2 regions of the Rugosimonospora acidiphila genome follow, and region 2 is predicted to be linked to the other one. Evidence: riboswitches for the same ligand, from Rfam matches in the RefSeq annotation. Region 2 holds a riboswitch; the other holds the start of a gene.
The links. Region 2 has a riboswitch for ZMP and ZTP ahead of ABEA87_RS37500 (glycine hydroxymethyltransferase). Riboswitches for the same ligand answer to the same signal wherever they lie in the genome.
Positions count from the first base shown of each region.

Region 1 (10,432 bases), on a different contig from region 2:
CGTACCGCCCGCAGCGTAGATGTCGCACGGCCCGTTGGACGGCGGCGGGGGCGGTGTGGAGGTCCGCGTCGGGGTCGGTGTCGGCGAGTTCGGTGGGGTGGGTGAGTTCGGCGGGGTGGGCGATCCGGTGACGCCGCCGGTGCAGGTCGTGCCGTTGAGGGCGAACGAACTGGGTGCCGGGTTGCTGCCGGTCCACGTTCCGTTGAACCCGAAGCCGGTGTTGCCACCGGTCGCGATGCCACCGTTGTAGGACACGTTGGTGACGGTCACCTGGGAACCCGACTGGGCGGACGAGCCGTTCCACAGTTGGGTGATGGTCTGGCCGGCGGTGAAGCTCCAGGTCAACCGCCACCCGCTGATCGGGTCACCGAGGTTGGTCACCGTCACGCTCGCGCCGAACCCGCCGGGCCACGAGTTGGTGACCGCGTAGTTGACCTGGCATCCGACCGAGGCGGCCGAAGCCAACTGCGTGCCGGTCAGGCCGGCGGCGGCCAGGATGAGCGCGCCGACGCCGGCGATCAGCGTCCACAGCCGGCGGGGGAAGCTGGCAGGTCGCACGGTACTGTCCCCTTCTCTGGATGATGACTTCCGCCGCCGCGATCCGACGGTCCAGGAACGACCGCGTCGCGTGCCCGCCGCCCTGCCCGGACATCCTTCAGGGGCGGTGGCACCGGCGGTTCGGTCGATGACGCGCGCGACGCGTTCGACTCCGCGCGCCGTTGCCGGTTCTCGCGTCAGTGGGTCGCGAACCGGCCGGCGCCGCCAGGAGTGAACCGTCCACACGCGACCGACGGTCCGTCAATCGCGATCGCCGGTGGTGGGCTCCGGCGCTCTCGGGGCCCACCACCACGTACTTATGATCGCCGATGTTAGCGGTAACAAGTGCGGCGGTCAAGACGGGCTCGGGTCGCGGCCCGTGCGCGCCGCGCGGCGATTCCCACCAAGGCTCATCCCAGCCGGGCTCAGCCCAGACCAGCGAGGCCCAGCCCAGCTCAGACAGCGAGGCTCAGCCCAGCGACACCAGGCGGGCGCCGCCGTCGGCCTCGATGACGGTACCCGTGAGGTTGGCGTTGGTCGCCGCCACGACGGTGACCTCGGCGATGTCGTCCGCGGTCGCGACCCGTCGGGCCGGCAGCACCTTGGCCGCCTGGGCGAAGTACCCCTTCCGGGCCTCCTCCGGCAGCCCGCTCCACCACGGGGTGTCCACCACGCCGGGCGAGACCGCGTTGACCCGGATCGGCGCGAGCTCCACGGCCAACGGCTTGACCATCGCCTCCACGGCGCCGTTGAGAGCCGCGATGCCGGCGGTGCCGGGCATGCCGGCGCGGGCGGTGATCGCACCGAGCAGCGTGATCGAGCCGTCGGGCGCCAGGTGCGGCAACGCCGCCTGGATGGTGGTGATGTGTGGCCAGAACTTCGCGTCGAAGGCCCGGCGCAGCATGTCCAGGTCCAGCCCGGCGACGGGGCCGACCCCCTCGCTGCCCGCCAGGCTGACGATCAGCCAGTCGATGCGGCCGATGGACTCGACCACGGCACCGATGGCGGCCGGGTCGCCGCCGTCGGCCCGGTGGCAGGTCAGCTCCGGGTCGCTCGCGGCGACGTTGTCCAGGCGCCGCTTGTCCCGCCCCACCACGTGGACGGCCGCGCCGAGGACGCGCAGCCGCCGGGCGGTGGCCAGTCCGATGCCGGATGTTCCCCCGACGACCAGTGCGGTGTGCTCGCTCATGTGCCTCTCCTATTTCGAACCGTGACGTCTCGTCTCGAATTAAGGTAGCATGGTCCCGTGAACGATCAACCGGCGCCGGAGGCGGCGCCCGAACCCGGTCGCCCCGGACGCAGGCGCAGCGAGGCGAGCCGGCAGGCGATCCTCGCCGCGACCAGCGAGCTGGTGGCCGAGGTCGGTTACGCGAACCTGACCATCGAGGGCATCGCCGCGCGCTCCGGCACCGGCAAGCAGACGATCTACCGCTGGTGGCCGTCAAAGGCGGACGTGCTGCTCGACGCCCTGATGACCAAGGCGGAGCTGCACATCCCGATACCGGACAAGGGCAGCTACGCCGACGACCTGCGCGCCTTCCTCACCGCGAGCTTCGCGCTCGGTCGGGATCGCCGGATCATGGACATCCAACGCGCTCTGATGGCGCACGCGCAGCTCGACGAGGATTTCGGCCGGCGGCTGCGCACCGAGGCCCTGCAACGCCGGCGCGACGCGCTCGCGGTCATTCAGGGCCGCGCCCGGGATCGCGGCGACCTCCCACCGAGCCCGTCCCCCGGCACCGCCGCCGACCTCGTCTTCGGCGTCATCTGGTACCGGGTGCTCGTCACCCACCAGCCGCTGGATCAGGCGCTGGTCGACGAGCTGGTAGCCATGCTCGCCCCGGCCGCGAACGGCGGCCGGCGCCGCACCACGTCATCGAGACCGAGACAAGGAAGCAACGGATGAACCAGCCCCGCACCGTCCTCATCACCGGCGCCACCGACGGGCTCGGCCGCGCACTCGCGGACCGGCTCGCCGCCGGCGGCACCACGCTGATCCTGCACGGCCGCGACCGGGACCGGCTCGACCGCGCGGCCGACGAGATCCGCGACGCGCACCGGGTGCCCCGGCCGCGCACCGTCCTGGCCGACCTGGCCGAACTGGCCCAGGTCCGCCGGTTGGCCGCCGACGTGCGGGCGGTCACCGACCGGCTCGACGTGCTGGTGAGCAACGCGGGCATCGGCGGCGGCGAGCCCGACGGCCGCACCCGGCGCACCAGCGTCGACGGGTACGAGCTGCGCTTCGCGGTCAACTACCTGGCCGGGTTCCTGTTGACCGTCGAGCTGCTCCCGCTGCTGCGCCGATCCGCGCCGGCACGCGTCGTCAACGTCGCCTCGATCGGCCAGCACCCGCTCGACTTCGACGACCTGATGATCGAACGCGGGTACAGCGGCGGCCGGGCGTACGGCCAGAGCAAGCTCGCGCAGATCATGTCCGGGTTCGAGCTGAGCCGGCGGGTGCCGGCCGCCGAGGTCACCGTCAACAGCCTGCACCCGGCCACGTACATGCCGACCAAGATGGTGCTGAAGGAGATCGGGTACCACATCGACGAGCTGGACGAGGGCGTAGCGGCCACCGAACGGCTGGTCACCGACCCGGCCGTGGCCGGCACCACCGGCCGGTTCTTCGACCGCACCCGCGACACCAGGCCCAACGCCCAGGCGTACGACGACCACGCCCGCGCCCGGTTGTGGGCACGCAGCCTCGACCTCGTGGGACTGCGCGACACCGAGACGACCTGACGTCCACCGCCCCGACCCAGGTCGCCGCTCGCCCGGTGATTACCAGAAATTCTTAAGGTTGTATCCAGGCGGTTCGGATTTCGCAGGGCTATCGTCACCCGGGACGGGGTGGGCGGCGATCGGGTGGCGGCGATAAGGAGCGAGGATGGCGCAGAGCGCGGAGTCGGGTCACGCCGCGACGGTCAAGGACCGTACGGCCACCGCGGAGGGCGGGCGTGGCGGGCACGTCGCGCACCTTGAGGGGCAGATCGAGGTGCTGCGCGGCCAGGTCGCCGCGCTCGAGGCGGCCGACGAGCACCACCGCGCCGAACTGAGCGCGGCCGTGGCCGAGGCGGCCGAGGCGCGCGGGACCCTGCGCGAGTCGCAGGCGCGCCTGAAGGAACGGCAGCAGGTCATCGACGATCTCCGCAAGCGCCTCGACACCGTGCAGGCCGCGCAGGCCCGCGCCGAGCAGGAGCGTTCGGCCGTCATCGAGGCGCTGGGCCGGCGCGCGAAGCGCCGGCTTGCCGCCACCGGCTGATCGGCGCGCGGCCCATCCGCTCATTCGCGCGCGGCACGACGCGCTGATCGGCGCGTGGTGCCGCGTGACTGCCTGGTCCACTGTGGCCAGTAGCGGGGATGGCCTGGTGTTCGCGGGTTGATACGCTCGGCGGCCGGTCGGTCCACGGTGGACCGCCCGCCGCCCGCCGTCCGCAAGGGAACATCATGGCAAACTCCTCGCGCCGCGACATGCTGCGCTCCGCGCTCACCGTCGGCGGCCTGACCGTCGCCGCCACCGCGCTGGTCCCACCGGACGGCGCCGCCGCGGCGACCACGACCGGGCTCGACTGGGTCGACGTGACCAGCCATGGCGCGGATCCGACCGGCGCCGCCGACTCGACCCAGGCCATCAACGCCGCACTGGCGGCGACTCCGGTCGGTGGCGTCTGCTACCTGCCCGCCGGGACCTACCGCACCTCCAAGCCGCTGGTCGTGCCGCCGGCCGTCACCCTGCTCGGCTCGCACGGTACGCATCTGGACATCACCACCTGTGCCATCAGGCCGTCGTCGAACTTCACCGGGCTTGCGCTGCCGGCGACCACCGTGGCGGGTGCCGCCTATCCGGCGGCCACCGTCTCGGCCGTCATCGTCATGCTCGACCAGGTCGCCGGCGGATACTCGGGACCGTCGCAGGAGCAGCGGATCGCCAACGTCTCGGTGGACTGCTCGGACCTGCCGGCCGGTAGCGGGATCGACGGGATCACGGCGGTCGGCTACGTCCACGGCGTGTGCCTGGACAACGTCGCGGTGAACAAGGCACCGGCGCACGGCTTCACCGCGACGGGCCGGGACGGCGGAAACCCCTATAGCTGGCGGCTGACCCGGGTGGCCGTCAACGCGGCGGGAACCTACGGGTTCAACGTGGCCAACCTCACCGACTCCACGTTCATCGACTGCGAGGCCATCGGCACCGGCGGGTCCGGCTGGTACATCGCCGGGGACAGCAACTCGCACTTCACCAACTGCCGCGCCGAGTGGGCCGGACTACACGGCTTCGAGGTGCACTCGTCCGGGCAGTCCTCGTACACGTTCACCGCCTGCTCCACCGACCGCAACTCCCACAACGGCATGTACATCGCTGACTCCGGCGGGGTGGGGCCGATCCTGCTGACCGGCTGCATGTTCAACCGCGACGGGCGCAACGGCGGTGCGGGCGGCGGCGGCTTCGCCGGCCTGGCCGTCTCGGGCAGCACCTCCCCGATCGTGGTGAACGGCTGTGTGACCGCGGTGCACGCGGACGATGGCGGCACCGGGGTGGAGTCTCCGCAGTACGGCATCTCGGTGAAGAGCGCCAGCTACGTCGCGGTGGACGGCGGCTTCTACTGGGGCGTGAGCGCCGGTTGGTTCGACGGCGGCGGCAACATCACGCTGCGGCGCGGACCGAACATCGCCGAGGCGACCGGGCCGCAGACGGCGCCGAAGCTGAACCTGCGCAACTCGTGGGGTACCGACAACGGCTCGGGGCTGGCGATCGCGCTCAACGGCGCCGACCAGACCGGGCTCACACTGTCCAATGTGGACAGCAACATCAACCAGCCGCTGCTGTTGATGACCGCGGGGGCCTCGGCCGCCGACGCGCTCATCAAGGGGCGGGTTGCCGGCGACACCTCCAGCCGCGTCGTGTTCAGCGCCGCCGGGTCGCTGTCGCTCGGGCCGGGCAACGCGACCACCGACGCCACCTGGGGCCGGCTGGCCAAGGCCCAGATCGGCAGTGCGGACTCGGACATCGTGGCCGGCCTCGCCGGCAAGGGGCTGCGGGTCAAGGAGGGCACCAATGCCAAGATGGGTACCCTCACCCTCAACGGCACCACCGCGGTGACCGTCGCCACGACCGCCGTCACCGCGAGCAGCCGCATCTTCCTGACCGTGCAGACGCCCGGCGGCACCCCGGCCGGCGTCGCCTACGTGTCCGCCCGGACGGCGGGCAAGTCGTTCAGCGTCAAGGGCGCGGCGAACGACAAGTCGGTCGTCGCCTGGCTGATCATCGAGCCCGCCTAACCGATTTCGAGACGCACCCTGGCCGGGCGCGGCGGCAGGCGGTCCCCCTGCTACGGTAAGCGGGGAGTTCCCCGATTGTCCTAGGAGGAGCATGCCACCGCCCGCCGCCGGGCCGGCACCGGATCAGGCACCGCCACGCCCGCGGCGCGCCGACGCGCAGCGCAACTACGACCGGCTGCTCGCGACCGCCCGCGAGGTGTTCGCCGAGCACGGCGCCGACGCCCCCCTGGACGACATCGCCCGCCGCGCCGGCATCGGCAACGCCACGATGTACCGGCACTTCCCGACCCGCCGCGAGCTGATCATCGCGGTGTACGCCGACGAGGTGACCGAGCTGTGCGCCCGGGGCGAAGCGCTGCTCGCGCACGAGGCGCCCGGCGAGGCGTTGCTGACCTGGCTGCGGGCCTTCATCGCGCACGTGGCCACCAAACGGGAGCTGGCACAGGCCATTCCCAACGATCGCGGCGGGCAGCGTTCGGCACTGTTCGACGGCTGGCACGACGCGATGCGCGCGACCGCGTCCCGGTTGCTGGCCCGCGCCCAACGCCGCGGTGCCGCCCGCGCCGGCCTCGATCCGGCCGACCTGCTGACGCTGGCCAACGGCATCGCGCTGACCAGCGCCGACGCCGACCAGGCCGGACGCTGCCTCGACCTGCTGCGCGACGGCATCGCACCGCTACCGGCGGGCCACCGGGCGCGAATCGCCGAACCGGGCTGAGGTCCGCGGGAGCACCCGGCCGCGCCGCAGAGTGCGCCCGCGGACCAGGGGCATCCGGCGGCGGCCCGTGCCGCCACGCTCTCGGGCGCGACCTGCTCCGGCTCGGCCGCGCCCGTCGCCTCGCGTCAGTGCCGGAACAGCCGCACGCCGGTGTGGCAGAGCGTCATGCCGTGCTCCCGGCACGCCGCCACCACGTCGCCGGAGCGCGCCGCGCCGCCCGGCTCGGCGATGTACCGCACCCCGTGGCGGCGCGCGTGGTCGACGTTGTCGCGGAACGGCAGCGCCCCGTCCGACGCCAGGCTCACCCCGTCGAGCCGGGCCAGCCAGTCACCGCGCTCGGCGGCCGCCAGCGGCGCAACGCCGGGCAGGTCCCCGTCGAGATAGCGGATCCGCTCCCCCACCCGATCCTGCACCCGCGCGGTCGCCTCGACGGGCACCGCGCGTACCGCCGGGTGCCGGCGCAGCCACCAGGTGCCGGCCTTGGCACCGGCCAGCCGGACACAGTCCACCCGGGACTGCTGCCCCGCCCCGACGCCCAGCGTCATCCCGTCGCGCACATACGCGACCGAGTTCGACTGGGTGTACCGCACCGTGATGAGTCCCAGCAACAGGTCGTCGCGGGCCGGCCCGGGCAGCGTGCCGCACACCGGGTCGGCCAGGTGCGCCGGGCCGAGTTCGATGTCGTCGCGCGGCGCCACGAACCGGTACCCGTACTCCTCGCGTACCTGCTCGGCCGGCGGCCGAAAGGCCGGGTCGGCCTCCAGCACCAGGAAACCGCCGCCCTTTTTCGCCGACAGGGTGGCCATCGTGCCCGGGGCGTAGCCGGGCGCCACGATTCCGTCGCACACCACGCGGCGCAGCAACTGGGCCAGCGCCTCGTCCACCGGTTCGGAGACGGCGACGAAGTCGCCGTACGAACTCTTCGGATCGGTGTCCCTGGCCCGGACGTACGCGCTGGCCACCCCGCTGAGGGCGGCACCGTCCACGCCGTAGGTCTCGGCCATCACCGCGTCGATCGGCCCGGCGGTCGCCGCCCCGGCCGGTGAGACGTGCTTGAACGACGCGGCGGCCGGGCGGCCCAGGGCACCCGCGGCCTCCCGTACGAGTTGCCACGCACCGAGGGCGTCCAGCAGATTGATGTAGGACGGCTCGCCGTGCAGCACCCGCAGCGGCGGGTGGGCCGCATCGAGGGGGGTGGCGGCGGCCGGCCGCTGGTGGGGATTCATGCCGTACCGCAGCGGAACGGCGGACGGTTGCGACCTCGGCGGTCGCATCATCGGCGGGCGCGTCATGGTTTGCCTCCGGCGCATCGAGCCTCGCGCGTCGCGGATGCCCAGGCGGTCGGCGCCGACGTGTCCTGCGGCCGCTTCCCGGTGGTGACCCACCTTCGCCAGTCGCGGCCACCGCCACGTTAACAGTTCGCGCCCGCGTCAGGCGCGCGCGGCCCAGTCCGTCGGTTGCAGGCACCGGACGGTCAGCTCCTCGGGGCTGCCAGGCTCCGGCCGCACATCGAACGCCCAGCCCGCCACCGCCGGCAGCGACATCAGGATCGCCTCGACGTTGCCCCGGGTCTCCAGCCCGAACCGGGTGCCCCGGTCATACACCAGATTGAACTCCACGTAGCGCCCGCGCCGCAGCAGCTGCCACTGCCGCTCCCGCTGGCCGTAGGGCGTCGCGCGGCGCCGCGCGACGATCGGCTCGATCGCGTCGAGCAGCACACCGCTGCCGTCCCGGACGAAGTCGAAGCAGCGCTGCCAGCTGACCCCGTCGGCCCCGGACAGCCGGTCGAAGAAGATGCCGCCCACGCCCCGCATCTCGGCGCGGTGCGGCAGGTAGAAGTACCGGTCGCAGGCTTGCTTCCAGGCCGGGTACCAGCCCGGATCGTACCGGTCGCAGCAGGCTTTCAGGGTGGCGTGGAAGTGCGTCGCGTCCTGCTCGAAGGCGTAGCACGGGGTCAGGTCGGCACCGCCGCCGAACCACCACGTGCCGTCCCGCTCGCCGCCGTCCACCTCGAAGTACCGGAAGTTGGCGTGGAACGACGGCGTGTACGGGTTCACCGCGTGCAGCACCACCGAGATGCCGGTCGCCACGAACGGCCTGCCGGCAAGCTCCGGCTGCGTGTCGGCGATGCTGGCCGGCACCCGGGCGCCGTGCACCAACGACACGTTCACGCCCCCGCGCTCGAACACCCTGCCCTGCTCGAGGATGCGCGCGGTGCCGCCGCCCAATTCGGGGCGGCTCCACGGCGCCTGCCGGAAGGTGGCCCGCCCGTCCATCCGCTCGAACCCGTCAACCAGCCGCGCCTGCTCCTGCCGCAGGAATTCGACGACCGTTTCGGCCCTGCCCATCCCGATGTGCCTCCCTGGCGCCATCGCGTCGCGTGAACGCGGAACCGGTCGGCCGGCCCGCGTGCCCACCGGCGGATGCGTGATCCGCGCCACCGCGCCTGCCGCGCGCCACGGTACCGCATCCACGCACCATGGCCGATCTCACATCCGAGCCGCTCGGATTGGTCAGAAGCGCGACTGGGTAGTCGGTGAAGCACGGCGACCGCTGGCGGCCGCCGGGTACTGGTTGGTGAAGGGGGCGCACATGACGACAACGACCGCCGCCGCCGGCGGGCCTGATGTGTTGGAGGCGTTGGACCAGCGGTCACCGACCGGCTTCTACTGGTCATTGACCATATTGGCCACCATCGGTGGGTTCCTGTTTGGATTCGACACCTCGAACATCGGATCGGCGCTGAACTTCGTGCCGTATCACCTCAGCGGGTTCGCCCTGGGCTATCTGGTGGCGGGTGCCTCGCTGGGCGCGGCGGCCGGCGCGATCCTGGCCGGTCCGCTGACCGACCGGCTGGGACGCAAGTACCTGCTGATCGCGGATGCCCTGATCTACGCGGTGGGCGCCCTGTTGTCCGCGTTCACACCGGACGCCGCGGTGCTGCTCGCCGCGCGCACGCTGATCGGCATCGCGGTCGGTGCCGACTCGGCGATCGCGACCGCCTACATCGCCGAGTACGCGCCGCGCAACCGGCGCGGGTCGCTGGGCATGCTGCAGCAGTGGATGGTGACTGTCGGCATCCTGGTGGCGTACGTGGTGGCGCTGGTCATCTTCAAGACGATGCCGCACAGCGCGGGGACCCTGGACTGGCGTCTGATCCTGGGCCTGGGTGCGGTGCCGGCGCTGATCGGGTTGGTGCTGCGCACCCGGATGCCCGAGTCACCGCGCTGGCTGCTGCGCCACGGCCGCTACGAGGAGGCGCGCAAGGCCGTCGCGATCCTGGGTGTGCAGGCGACCACCGAGGACGTCGAGCGGGCCGCCCGCCGGCTGGAGGCCAGCGAGCACGGGCGCGAGCGCGCCAAGTTCCGGACCTGGACCCCGGGCGTGCGCCGGGCGCTGATGGTGGTCTGCGTGTTCTTCGTCTTCCAGCAGATCACCGGCATCAACGTGCCGCTGTACTACGGCCCGCACCTGCTCGGCCCGCTGTTCCAGGGCAGCGACACCTCGAAGGTGGCCACCACGGTCGCCGGCGTCGAGGTGACCGCCATCATGACGGTGGTCAACGTGGCCGCCACGTACCTCGCGTTCCGCTACATCGACCGGATCGGGCGGCGCCGGCTGGCGATCGGCGGGTACCTGGGGATGGCCGTGTTCGGGGTGGTCGCTGCCATCGGCCTGGGGCTGATGACCGGGACGCCGCGCACGGTCGTGGTGATGATCGGCCTGTGCATGTTCATCGCCAGCTTCGCGGTCGGCGTAGGCGGCACCGGCTGGCTCATCCAGGGCGAGGTGTTCCCGACCGCGGTGCGCGGCCAGGCCGCCGCGATCGGCGCCACCGTCGACTGGCTCGCCAACTTCGCGCTCATCGAGGCCTTCCCGACCTGGCAGTCGGCGATC
Region 1 is NZ_BAABJQ010000042.1:118-10,549, forward strand. Features, by position in the region: partial or broken gene ABEA87_RS38615 (cellulose binding domain-containing protein) at 1-558, opposite strand, end outside; gene ABEA87_RS38620 (SDR family oxidoreductase) at 1,007-1,726, opposite strand; gene ABEA87_RS38625 (TetR/AcrR family transcriptional regulator) at 1,784-2,443, shown strand; gene ABEA87_RS38630 (SDR family NAD(P)-dependent oxidoreductase) at 2,440-3,279, shown strand; gene ABEA87_RS38635 (hypothetical protein) at 3,425-3,799, shown strand; gene ABEA87_RS38640 (right-handed parallel beta-helix repeat-containing protein) at 3,985-5,817, shown strand; gene ABEA87_RS38645 (TetR/AcrR family transcriptional regulator) at 5,909-6,535, shown strand; gene ABEA87_RS38650 (phosphoribosylaminoimidazolecarboxamide formyltransferase) at 6,661-7,845, opposite strand; ZMP/ZTP riboswitch at 7,860-7,943, opposite strand; gene hemF (oxygen-dependent coproporphyrinogen oxidase) at 7,966-8,883, opposite strand; gene ABEA87_RS38660 (sugar porter family MFS transporter) at 9,128-10,432, shown strand, end outside.
Region 1: another riboswitch for ZMP and ZTP. It lies ahead of ABEA87_RS38650 (phosphoribosylaminoimidazolecarboxamide formyltransferase); the one in region 2 lies ahead of ABEA87_RS37500 (glycine hydroxymethyltransferase).

Region 2 (10,432 bases):
CGCGCGCCGCGCTGACCGAGATGCGCCGGCTGCTCGGCGTGCTGCGCGAGGACTCCCGGGAGGGCGCCGACCCCGGCCCGCAGCGGCACCCACAGCCCGGGCTGCGGCAGCTCACCGACCTGATCGACGAGGCGCGCGACGCCACCGGCGCCGGTACCCGCCTGATCCTGCGAGGCTCGCCGACCAGCCTGGACCCGGGCGTGGAACTGGCCGCGTACCGCATCGTGCAGGAGGCCCTGACCAATTCCCGGCGGCACGCACCGGGCGCGGCGGTCGACGTCGAGCTGCACTACGCGGACGACGAACTGCGGCTGCTGGTGCGCGACAACGGCGCCGGGCCGGCCGCGCAGGCGCGCACAACCGGGCACGGCCTGCTCGGCATGCGGGAGCGCGCCACCGCGGTCGGCGGCCGGCTGTACACCGGCCGCTCCGGCACCGGTGGATTCCTGGTCGAGGCCGTGCTGCCCACCGGCGCTTCGGACCTGCGGTGAGCGCCCCCACGGCTGCACCGTTCCCGGCCATCCGGCTGGTCGTGGCCGACGATCACGAGGTGGTACGCACCGGGTTCGCCGCGCTGCTGGCCACGCAGCCCGACTTCACGGTCGTCGGTACCGCCGCCGACGGTGCCGACGCGGTGCGGATCTGCCGCGAGCACGACCCCGACGTGGTGCTGATGGACGTCCGGATGCCCGGTACGGACGGCATCGAGGCCACCCGCCAGCTCACCGGCGCCCGGTCCGGGGCGCGTCCGCGCGTGCTCATCCTCACCACCTTCGACCTGGACGAGTACGTGTACGACGCGCTGCGCGCCGGGGCCAGCGGCTTCCTGCTCAAGGACGTCACCGCGGAGCGGCTCTTCGACGCTGTCCGGGTCATCGCCGACGGCGAGGCACTGCTCGCACCGGCCATCACCCGCCGGCTGATCGGCGAGTTCGCCAACCAGCACCACCCCGACGCGCCCCCCTCGGCGACGCTGGCCGCGCTCACTCCGCGGGAGACCCAGGTGCTGCGCCTGGTCGCGGAGGGGCTGTCCAACCCGGAGATCGCCGTGCGGCTCACGGTCGCCGAGGAGACCGTCAAGACCCACGTCAGCCGTGTGCTGACCAAGCTGGGGCTGCGGGACCGTACCCAGGCCGTCGTCGCCGCGTACGAGACCGGGCTGGTGGTTCCCCGCTTTTACAGGTCGTGACGGCGTCGGTGTCGCGAGTCGCAGGGGCGCGGTCAGCAGGTTCACCAGCGACTTGAGTAGTGACGAAAAAATGCCAAGGGTGCGAGCCATGGGCGCCAAACGTCAGCGGCAAGTCGGCCAGGTCGGGGTGCTGTTCGCGGAGCAACTCCACCGTGGCCGGCCCCAGCGCCGTTGGCGCTCGCTGCGGATGTGGGCGCGTTTGTGGGTTGGTCGGCCAGAATCACGTCCGGAACGGTGGCTTCGCGCGCCGCGACCAAACGCGCGATCGACGGCACCATCAGCCAGACCGGTTCGTTCACCATTCGCGCATTGGCCAGTGACCCGGATCGCTGGGCTCGAGAGTTGTCAGACCCCATCAATAGCCTCGCATCGTGGACGGGGATCCGTTGATCGAGCTGGAGCGCGCGGTGCGGTCGCTCGCGCACGCGTCGGTCTGGGCTCAGTCCCCGCAGGTGTTGATTGACTGTTTGGATCGGGCGTATGCGTTGGCGTCGCGGTTGGACGCGGTCCGGCTGGGTTTGATTCGGGAGATCGATGGGCGGGACCTTGCCCGGCGGCAGGGTGCCACGACGACGACCGCGTGGCTACGCGACCGATACCGGTTGTCCGGGGCTGCGGCGGCGCGTCAGGTGAGGCTCGCCGCGGCGTTGCACGGCCAGTTGCCGAAGACGGTGGAGGCGTTGGCCGCCGGCACGGTCAACCTTGAGCAGGCGCAGGTGATCGCGGCCGCTGTCCCCACTCTCCCCGCCGGGGTCCGCCCCGAGGGGGAGGAGTTTCTGGTCGGGCAGTGTGCGGTGTTCGGGCCCAAGGAGTTGGGTCGGCTGACCAGCCGACTGCTAGACGTGGTCGCCCCCCAGTTCGCCGAGGAACAGGCCGCGCAACAGTTAGCCAAGGACGAGGACCGTGCCCACGCCGACCGGTGCCTGTACCTGACCGACGTGCCCGGCCAGGCGAAGGTGCGGCTGACCGGGTGGCTGGACCAGGAGTCCGCCGCCGTGGTCCGGGCCGCGATCGACCCGTTGTGCGCACCCCGACCGGTTGATCAGGCGGGGCTGCGCGGCCCGGAGCAGCGACGCGCCGACGCCCTGGTGGAGGTATGCCGACTCGCCCTGGCCGGCGGGGAGTTGCCCGACAACGGTGGGGACCGGCCGCAGGTGACCGTCACCGTCGACCTGGACACCCTCCGCCGGCAGATCGGCGCCGCCACGTTGGACGACGGGACCGTGCTCAGCCCCGCCGCCGCCCGCCGGCTGGCGTGTGATGCCCGGATCGTGCCCGCCGTGCTGGGCAGCACGGGTCAGGTCCTGGACGTGGGCCGGGAGCGGCGCCTGTTCACCGGCCCGACCCGCCGCGCCCTGGTGCTACGCGACCGGGGTTGCGCGTTTCCCGGCTGCGACCGCCCACCCAGATGGTGCGACGGGCACCACCTCATCAGCTGGCTGGATGACGGCCCCACCAGCCTCGACAACGGGGTCCTGCTGTGCGCACACCACCACCGGGTAATCCACCAGGGCGACTGGCAGGTCAGAGTCGCCGGCGACGGGCTACCCGAGTTCATCCCACCCCGATACCTCGACCCCGACCAACAACCCCGCCGCAACATCTACCACCGCAACATCTACCACCGTAGGCAATGACACCCACCGGCAACGATCGCCACGAGCGAGGGCACCCGAAAGCCGCTAGCCGCTGCCCACTCGCCGCGCATCGCTCGCGGCTCGCTGTTCGTCGCGCACCGTTCGTCGCGCACCGCTCGTCGCTCATTGCTCGCTGCTCGTCGCGTATCGTCCGACGCGGCGTGGGCCGGGCTGCGGCGGTAGCGTTGGCGACAAGGCGGTGGTGCCGCCCCATCGACTGCGCCTGTCGGCCGCGTCAAAAGCCTCCCGATGAAGATGGTGGCAAGGATGTCGAGAACGGCCCGGCGGCTTCGTCTCACCGTCTCACAAGCCGACGCGGCCACCGTGCGCGTCCAACGGCGAGGGATGGCGAAGAGAGCCAGTATGACGATCAACGGATGTGCAACGTCTCCATCGTTGTCGACGTCGGCTCTGCTACGTCCGCGGTCCGAGGGCGTCATGGTCGGGCTGGCCGAACAGCTCGGCTGACGGCGACCGAAGCGGCCGTGCGCCTGGGCAACCTCCGGGGCACGCGCCCGCGATCGCCGGTGGGCCAGGGCCGCCGCCCCTGAGACAGCAGCCTAGGCCGCCTCCTCGAGCACCATGGTGGGCCGCGTTCGACGCATGGCCAGCCAGGAGCGGGGCGTCCGTTGGGCGGTGGCCACCGCGCGGGCTGGCGCCAGGATCCCGGCCTGCAGGCGGCGCGCCGAGTCGATGTGGTCCGCGGTCCAGATCATTCTGACCGCAGTGGCCGTGGCGCGGCCGTCCTCGCCGGTCAGGTCGCGTCGCACCGCCTCGACGAGGCGGCCGTCCGTCGCTCCGTCGTGCGCGAGTTCGTCCGGTACGGTGCCGGAGCCGGCCAGCGCGCGGGCCGCCTGCTCGTACCAGTTGACCAGCACCGTGGCGGAGTCGAGGATCTGCGCCCGGGCCGCGCCCCGGTCCCCGGCCGGCGAGGCGTCGTTGCGCTGCCAGATGTCGAGGATGGCGGTGGCGCCGAAATGCAGCACGGAGACCCCGGTGATCAACGCCGTGAGGTCGGCCAGCGGGATCGACTTCGTACCGCGCTCGGCCAGGTACCCGCGGAAGGCGTCGTCGAGCCGGCGCGACGCGGCTGCGGCGCGTCGGCTCGCGTCCTCGGGAACGGGAGCGGTCGGTACCTGTGCGTCGCACCGGGTGAGCCCGTAGTGCACGGCGTCGCGCAGGAACCGGGCGTTGTCGGAGAACGCCTCGGCCAGCGCCTGGCCGAGCGCGGAGCCGGCTCCCCGTGGCCAGAACAGCGCCCCCGCCACGAGGCTGACCGCGCAGCCGATCGCCACGTCCTCGATCCTGACCAAGCCGATCGTCCAGCCAGCGGGCGCCACGATGTTGTAGAGGATCAGCAGCGCGGCGGTGAAGCCCGCCTGCCCGGCCGCGAACGAGATGGCGGCGGGAGCCAGACCGGCGAACGCGATGGCTGGCGGCAGCAGCACCCAGAAGACCGCGGTGTTCGTGCCGACGGCCACGATGATCACGCCGCCGACGACGAACCCGATGACGGTACCCAGCAGGCCGCGCAGCGCGTTCTGGCCGGTGTTCAGAGCGTTGGAGCGCAACACGGACAGGGTGCCGAAGACCACCCAGAACGAGTGCTGGACGCCGGTCACGTCGGCCACCAGTACGGCGAGGGTCAGCGCGATGGCGCCGCGCACGCTGTTGTGCAGCCAGACCGAGTGGCGCTCGACGTGGGAGCCCGCCCGCACCCGGGCGGACGACAGCGGGGATTCCACGCCGTCCGGCCGGCGGCCGAGCAGGTGCTGCCACCAGGTGCGCCGGTTCGCGGCCACGATCAGCGTCACGTTCGCCGCGATGGCGGACGCGGCGAAGCTCAGCTGCTGGGCGCGGAAGCTCGGCCCCAGGGAGGTGACGAGCTCCCCGGCTGCCCCGAGCTTCCCGGCTGCCCCGATCTCCCCGGCTTCATTCTCGCGCGGCGCGGTCGGGACCAGCGCGCTGCCGATCGGCAGGCTCGAGGTGACCGCCTGTTCCATCTCCTCCCGGGCCCGCGCCAGGCGTCGCAGGTCGGGGTCCAGTTCGCGAGGGTCGCCGGTACCCGACTCCAGCAGCGCCGCGCCGCGCTCCAGTACCGTGGCCGCGGCCAGTTTCAGCTCGCAGACCGCCGGATCGGTGGGTGCCCGCGGCGTTTCCAAGGGCATCCGCACCAGCACGGAGTCGAGCCACATGACCTCTTCGACCAGGCGCAGCAGGGTGCGGGTCGCGGTGCTGAGGCCGGTGGGGCGGTACGGCGTCCGAAAGAACGAGCCGCGCAGCGTCGCGACGGCCCGCTGCGCCTCGTCGGCCGCCTCGTCGAGGGCCGGGCGCCGGTCCGGGTCGAAGCCCGCCCGCACGTAGTCAACGTCCACGCGCAGCCGCCGGGCCAGCCGTTCGCACGCCGTCGCGGCCGAGAGCCGCAGCGGCTCGCGGGTCGGGGCGGGCCACAGCACGGCGATGGCGATCACCGAGGTCGCGCCGGCCAGGAACCAGCCGCCGAGCTCGTCCGGGATCGAACCGAGGGGCCCGGGCTGGGTGACCGGCAGAACGAACCCGACGAGCAGCGCGGTCGTCGCGCCGGCCAGGGCCGAGCTGACCACGCCGGCGAACAGCACCGCCAGGCCCGCCACGAACGTGGCGAGCACGGCGAGCCAGACCACCTGGGAGACCAGGGTGCCGAGGCAGACCAGGAGCGCGCCGGCCAGCACCAGGCCGACCTGTGCCCGCAGCCGCTCCCGCATGGAGCCGCCGAAGTCGACGAACAGCAGGGTGGCGAACGTCCCGAACGCGGCGAAGGTGGCGACCGTCGGGCTTCCGATCACCTTGTCCGACAGGGCGAACAGGCCCGGCGCGACGATCGCCGCCCGGCCCGCTCGGCGCAGCGCGGACAGGTTGGCATCCCGGGCGCGTAGCAGCCGGAGGACGTTCACGCGACCGGGCACGGTCGGCCTGGGCGGAAACCCAGGGAGCGGTGGGGGCCCGGGGAGCGGCGGAGGCCCGGGGAGCGGCGGCCGGAGAAGAGACCGAGGCCCGGGGGCGGGGGTGTCATAGGCAGGCACATCGCTGCTGAGTGTACGGTGACCTGCCCCGTTGACGTTCCCTCTGTTCGCCCGCCCGCCCCGGTGGCGGCGCGGCGCGGGCGGCCCGAGTCGAAGGTCCGGTCGGCGGGCGTTTTGCCCCGGTTCTGGGCGCCGCGCTCCGGGGTGCCCTCGCCTGTCCGGGGTGCCGGCCCGCGCTGTTAGACTGCGTGACGGGCCGTGACTGGCGCGCTGGGATGGAACCGACCATCGGGGAGCGGCCCTGTCGCCGTGACGCCCGTCTGGCCGACACCGTGCCGTGCGTCTGGGCCTCCCACTGCACTCAAGGAGGCTCCATCGTGCCTACCCCCAGCACCGAGTCCAGTACTCGATCATCCAGTACGGAATCCGTGGCCTTCGGCGCCAGCCTGGACGCCGTACGCGCCGTCGAGCCGCGCATCGCGCAGGCCATCGCCGACGAGCTGGACGCCCAGCGCGGCTCCCTCAAGTTGATCGCCAGCGAGAACTACGCCTCACCGGCCACCCTGCTGGCCATGGGCAACTGGCTGTCCGACAAGTACGCGGAGGGCACCGTCGGGCGGCGGTTCTACGCCGGCTGCCAGCAGGTCGACACCGTGGAGTCGATCGCGGCCGAGCACGCCCGGGAGCTGTTCGGCGCCTCGCACGCCTACGTGCAGCCGCACTCCGGCATCGACGCCAACCTGGTCGCGTTCTGGGCGGTTCTGTCCCAGCGGGTCGAGTCTCCGGCGCTGCGCCGCGCCCAGGTCCGCCAGGTCAACGACCTGAGCGAGCAGGACTGGGCGACGCTGCGCCGCGAGCTGGGCGACCAGCGGATGCTCGGCATGGCCCTGGACGCCGGGGGCCACCTCACCCACGGCTTCCGTCCGAACATCTCCGGCAAGATGTTCGACCAGCGCAGCTACGGCACCGATCCGGCCACCGGGCTGCTCGACTACGACGCCCTGCGGGCCACCGCCCGCGAGTTCCGCCCGCTGATCCTGGTCGGCGGCTACTCGGCCTACCCGCGGCGGGTGAACTTCGCGATCATGCGCGAGATCGCCGACGAGGTCGGTGCGACCCTGCTGGTCGACATGGCGCACTTCGCCGGGCTGGTGGCCGGCAAGGTCCTCACCGGTGACTTCGACCCGGTGCAGCACGCGCACATCGTCACCACCACCACCCACAAGACGCTGCGCGGTCCCCGGGGCGGCATGGTGCTGTGCCAGGACGAACTCGCCGAGCACGTCGACCGGGGCTGCCCGATGGTGCTCGGCGGCCCGCTGCCGCACGTGATGGCGGCCAAGGCGGTCGCGTTGGCCGAGGCGCGCACCGAGAGCTTCCGCGACTACGCCCAGCGGGTGGTGGACAACGCGACCGCCCTGGCCGAGGGGCTGCTGCGCCGGGGCGCCCGGCTGGTCACCGGCGGCACCGACAACCACCTGGTACTGGTCGACGTGTCCGCCCACGGGCTGACCGGGCGCCAGGCGGAGGCCGCCCTGCTCGACTCCGGGATCGTCACCAACCGCAACTCGATCCCGCAGGACCCCAACGGCGCCTGGTACACCTCGGGGGTGCGCGTCGGCACGCCGGCCCTGACCACCCGGGGGCTCGGCGCGGCCGAGATGGACCAGATCGCCGAGCTCATGATCACGGTGCTCACCTCGACGCGGCCGGCCGCCGACGCGAGCGGTGGGGCGTCCAAGGCGAAGTACGCGCTGGACGGCGCGGTCGCCGAGAAGGTGCGCGCCCAGGCGGCCGACCTGCTGGCCGGCTTCCCGCTCTACCCGGGCATCACGCTGCCGTAGCGCGGCGATGGCTACCCGCGAGGGCACTACCGGCGAGGGGACCGCGCGACCGGAGTCCGGCGGGGCCCCACCGCGCGTGCTGCTGGTCGACAACTACGACTCGTACACCTACAACCTGTACCAGCTGGTGGGCCGGGTGGCCGGCGTGCCGCCGGTCGTGCTGCGCAACGACGCGCTGCCCGACCCGGCGCGGATCGGCGCGGCGTACACCCACGTGATCGTCTCTCCGGGGCCGGGGCACCCGGCCGAGGCGGTCCGGGTGGGCGGGGCCGCCGCCGTGCTGGCCGCCGGGCTGCCGGTGCTCGGGGTGTGCCTCGGGCACCAGCTGCTCGCACTCGCGCACGGCGGGCGGGTGCGTCCGGTGCCGCCCCGGCACGGCCTGACCAGCCCCGTCCGGCACGACGACCGGGGTGTCCTGAGTGGACTGCCGCAGGGTTTCCGGGCGGTGCGTTACCACTCGCTGGCGGTCGCCGAGGTGCCCGAGGAGCTGGAGGTGGCCGGGTACGCGGACGACGGGGTGGTGATGGCGCTGCGCCACCGGCGGCTTCCGCTGCACGGGGTGCAGTTCCACCCCGAGTCGATCTGCGCCGAGCACGGCGACCGGCTGATCGGCAACTTCCTCGGCCGGCACCGGGCACCGGAGCGCGTCGTGGTCGCACCCCGGCCGCCCCGGCCGGTCGGCGCCACCCTGCTGGTGCGCGAGGTCGCCTGGCGCGAGCCGGAGGACGTGTTCGCCGCGCACTTCGCCCAGCGGGAACGGGTCTGCTGGCTGGACAGCGCCCGGCACGACCGGGGCCTGGCGAGGATGTCGTACCTGGGCACGCCGGAGGGGCCGCGTGGACACGTGGTGACCGGCCGGGCCGGCGGGGCGACGGTACGGGTGGAGCGCGCCGGGGCGGTCACGACCGAGGGCGGGGACGTCTTCGGGTACCTGTCCGGCCGGCTGCGCCGGTTCGGGGTCGCGGCCGGCGACGCGCCGTACCCGTTCCGGGGCGGGTACGTCGGCTACCTGGGGTACGAGCAGGACGCCGCGTTCGCCTACGTGGAGCGGTTTCTCGCCTTCGACCACGAGCACCGGCGGCTGTACCTCAACGCGGTCGCGACCCCGGAGGACGGGGCGGACGCCCGGGATTGGCTCGACCGCACCGAGCGGATGCTCGCCGACACCCCGCCGGCCGGGCCACCGCCTCGCGGCGGGTACGTGTCCGGGGTGCGGGTACCGGGGCGGGACTGGTACGGCGGCGCGTTCCACCGGGTACGGGAGCTGCTGGCGCGGGGCGAGTCGTACGAGGTGAACCTGACCTTCCGGATGTCGTTCGAGTGCACCTCCCGGCACGCCGACCTGTACCGGCACCTGCGGCGGGTCAACCCGGCGCCGTACGCGGCGTTCCTGCGACTGCCCGAGGTGACGGTGCTCAGCTCGTCGCCGGAGTGCTTCCTGCGGGTCGGTGCGGATGGCACCGTCCAGGCGCGGCCCATCAAGGGCACCGCCGGGCGGCACCGGGACCGGGCCGACGACGAGCGGGCCCGTACGCTGCTGTCCCGCGACCGCAAGACGTTCGCCGAGAACCTGATGGTCACCGACCTGCTGCGCAACGACCTGGGCCAGGTCTGCCAGGTCGGCACGGTCGCGGTGCCGTCGCTGATGGCGGTGGAGTCCTACGCGACCGTGCACCAGCTCGTCACCACGGTGCGCGGGGTGCTGGAGCCGGCCGTGGACGCGGTCGGGTGCCTGCGGGCGGCGTTCCCGCCCGGCTCGATGACCGGGGCGCCGAAGCTGCGCACCATGGAGATCATCGATGAGGTCGAGGCGGATCCCCGGGGCGTGTACTCGGGCGGCCTGGGGTACCTGAGCCTGTCCGGCGAGGCCGACTTCAGCGTCGTCATCCGCGCCATCGTGGCCCGGGGCGAGGCCATGTCCATCGGGGTCGGTGGGGGCATCGTCGCGCTGTCGGACGTGGACGAGGAGTACGCCGAGGCGCTGCTGAAGGGCGAGGCGCTGCTGGCCGCCGTTCGTGGCGCGGGCGCGCCCGACGCCGCGGCGGCGCGACCGCCCAGCGAGCCGGCGCCCGGCAAGCCGGGCAACAGCGAGCCGGGCAACAGCGAGCCGGCGCCCGGTCGCGACCCGGGCAGTGAGTCGGCTGGCCGGCCGGGCAGCCGACCGGGTAGAGCCGGCCGCGACCCGGTGGTGACCGCACCTTGAGGCGGGCGTTGGGGGTGCCACCCGGTGCCGGCGGGGCCGGCCCCGCGTAGGGTGGCTCAAGCGATTCCAGGCCGGGTGGGCCCGCCCGGAGGCCGAAAGAGAGAGATCCATGGTCGTACCGAACGTCCGGGAAACGCCGCTCGCGTCCGAACACGCGCGGCTCGGCGCCACCTTCACGACCTTCGCCGGCTGGCGGATGCCCCTGCGGTACGTCAGCGACCTGCGCGAACACGAGGCCGTGCGGACCGCCGCCGGCCTGTTCGACCTGTCCCACATGGGGCAGATCGAGATCACCGGCCCGGACGCGGCACGCTTCCTCGACCACGCCCTGGTGCTGGACGCCTCCGCCATGCCGGTCGACCGGGCCCGGTACACCCTGATCTGCACCGCCTCGGGCGGCATGCTGGACGATCTCGTCGTCTACCACACCGGCGAGGATCAGTTCCTCATCGTGGCGAATGCCGCGAATGTCGCGACTGTGAGCGCCGAACTCGACGCCCGCATCGCGGGCTTCGACGCGCGCACCCGGGACGTGTCCGACCGGTACGCGCTCATCT
Region 2 is NZ_BAABJQ010000037.1:68,434-78,865, forward strand. Features, by position in the region: gene ABEA87_RS37480 (sensor histidine kinase) at 1-491, shown strand, start outside; gene ABEA87_RS37485 (response regulator transcription factor) at 488-1,189, shown strand; gene ABEA87_RS37490 (HNH endonuclease signature motif containing protein) at 1,561-2,826, shown strand; gene ABEA87_RS37495 (FUSC family protein) at 3,387-5,759, opposite strand; ZMP/ZTP riboswitch at 6,077-6,161, shown strand; gene ABEA87_RS37500 (glycine hydroxymethyltransferase) at 6,206-7,672, shown strand; gene pabB (aminodeoxychorismate synthase component I) at 7,680-9,875, shown strand; gene gcvT (glycine cleavage system aminomethyltransferase GcvT) at 9,985-10,432, shown strand, end outside.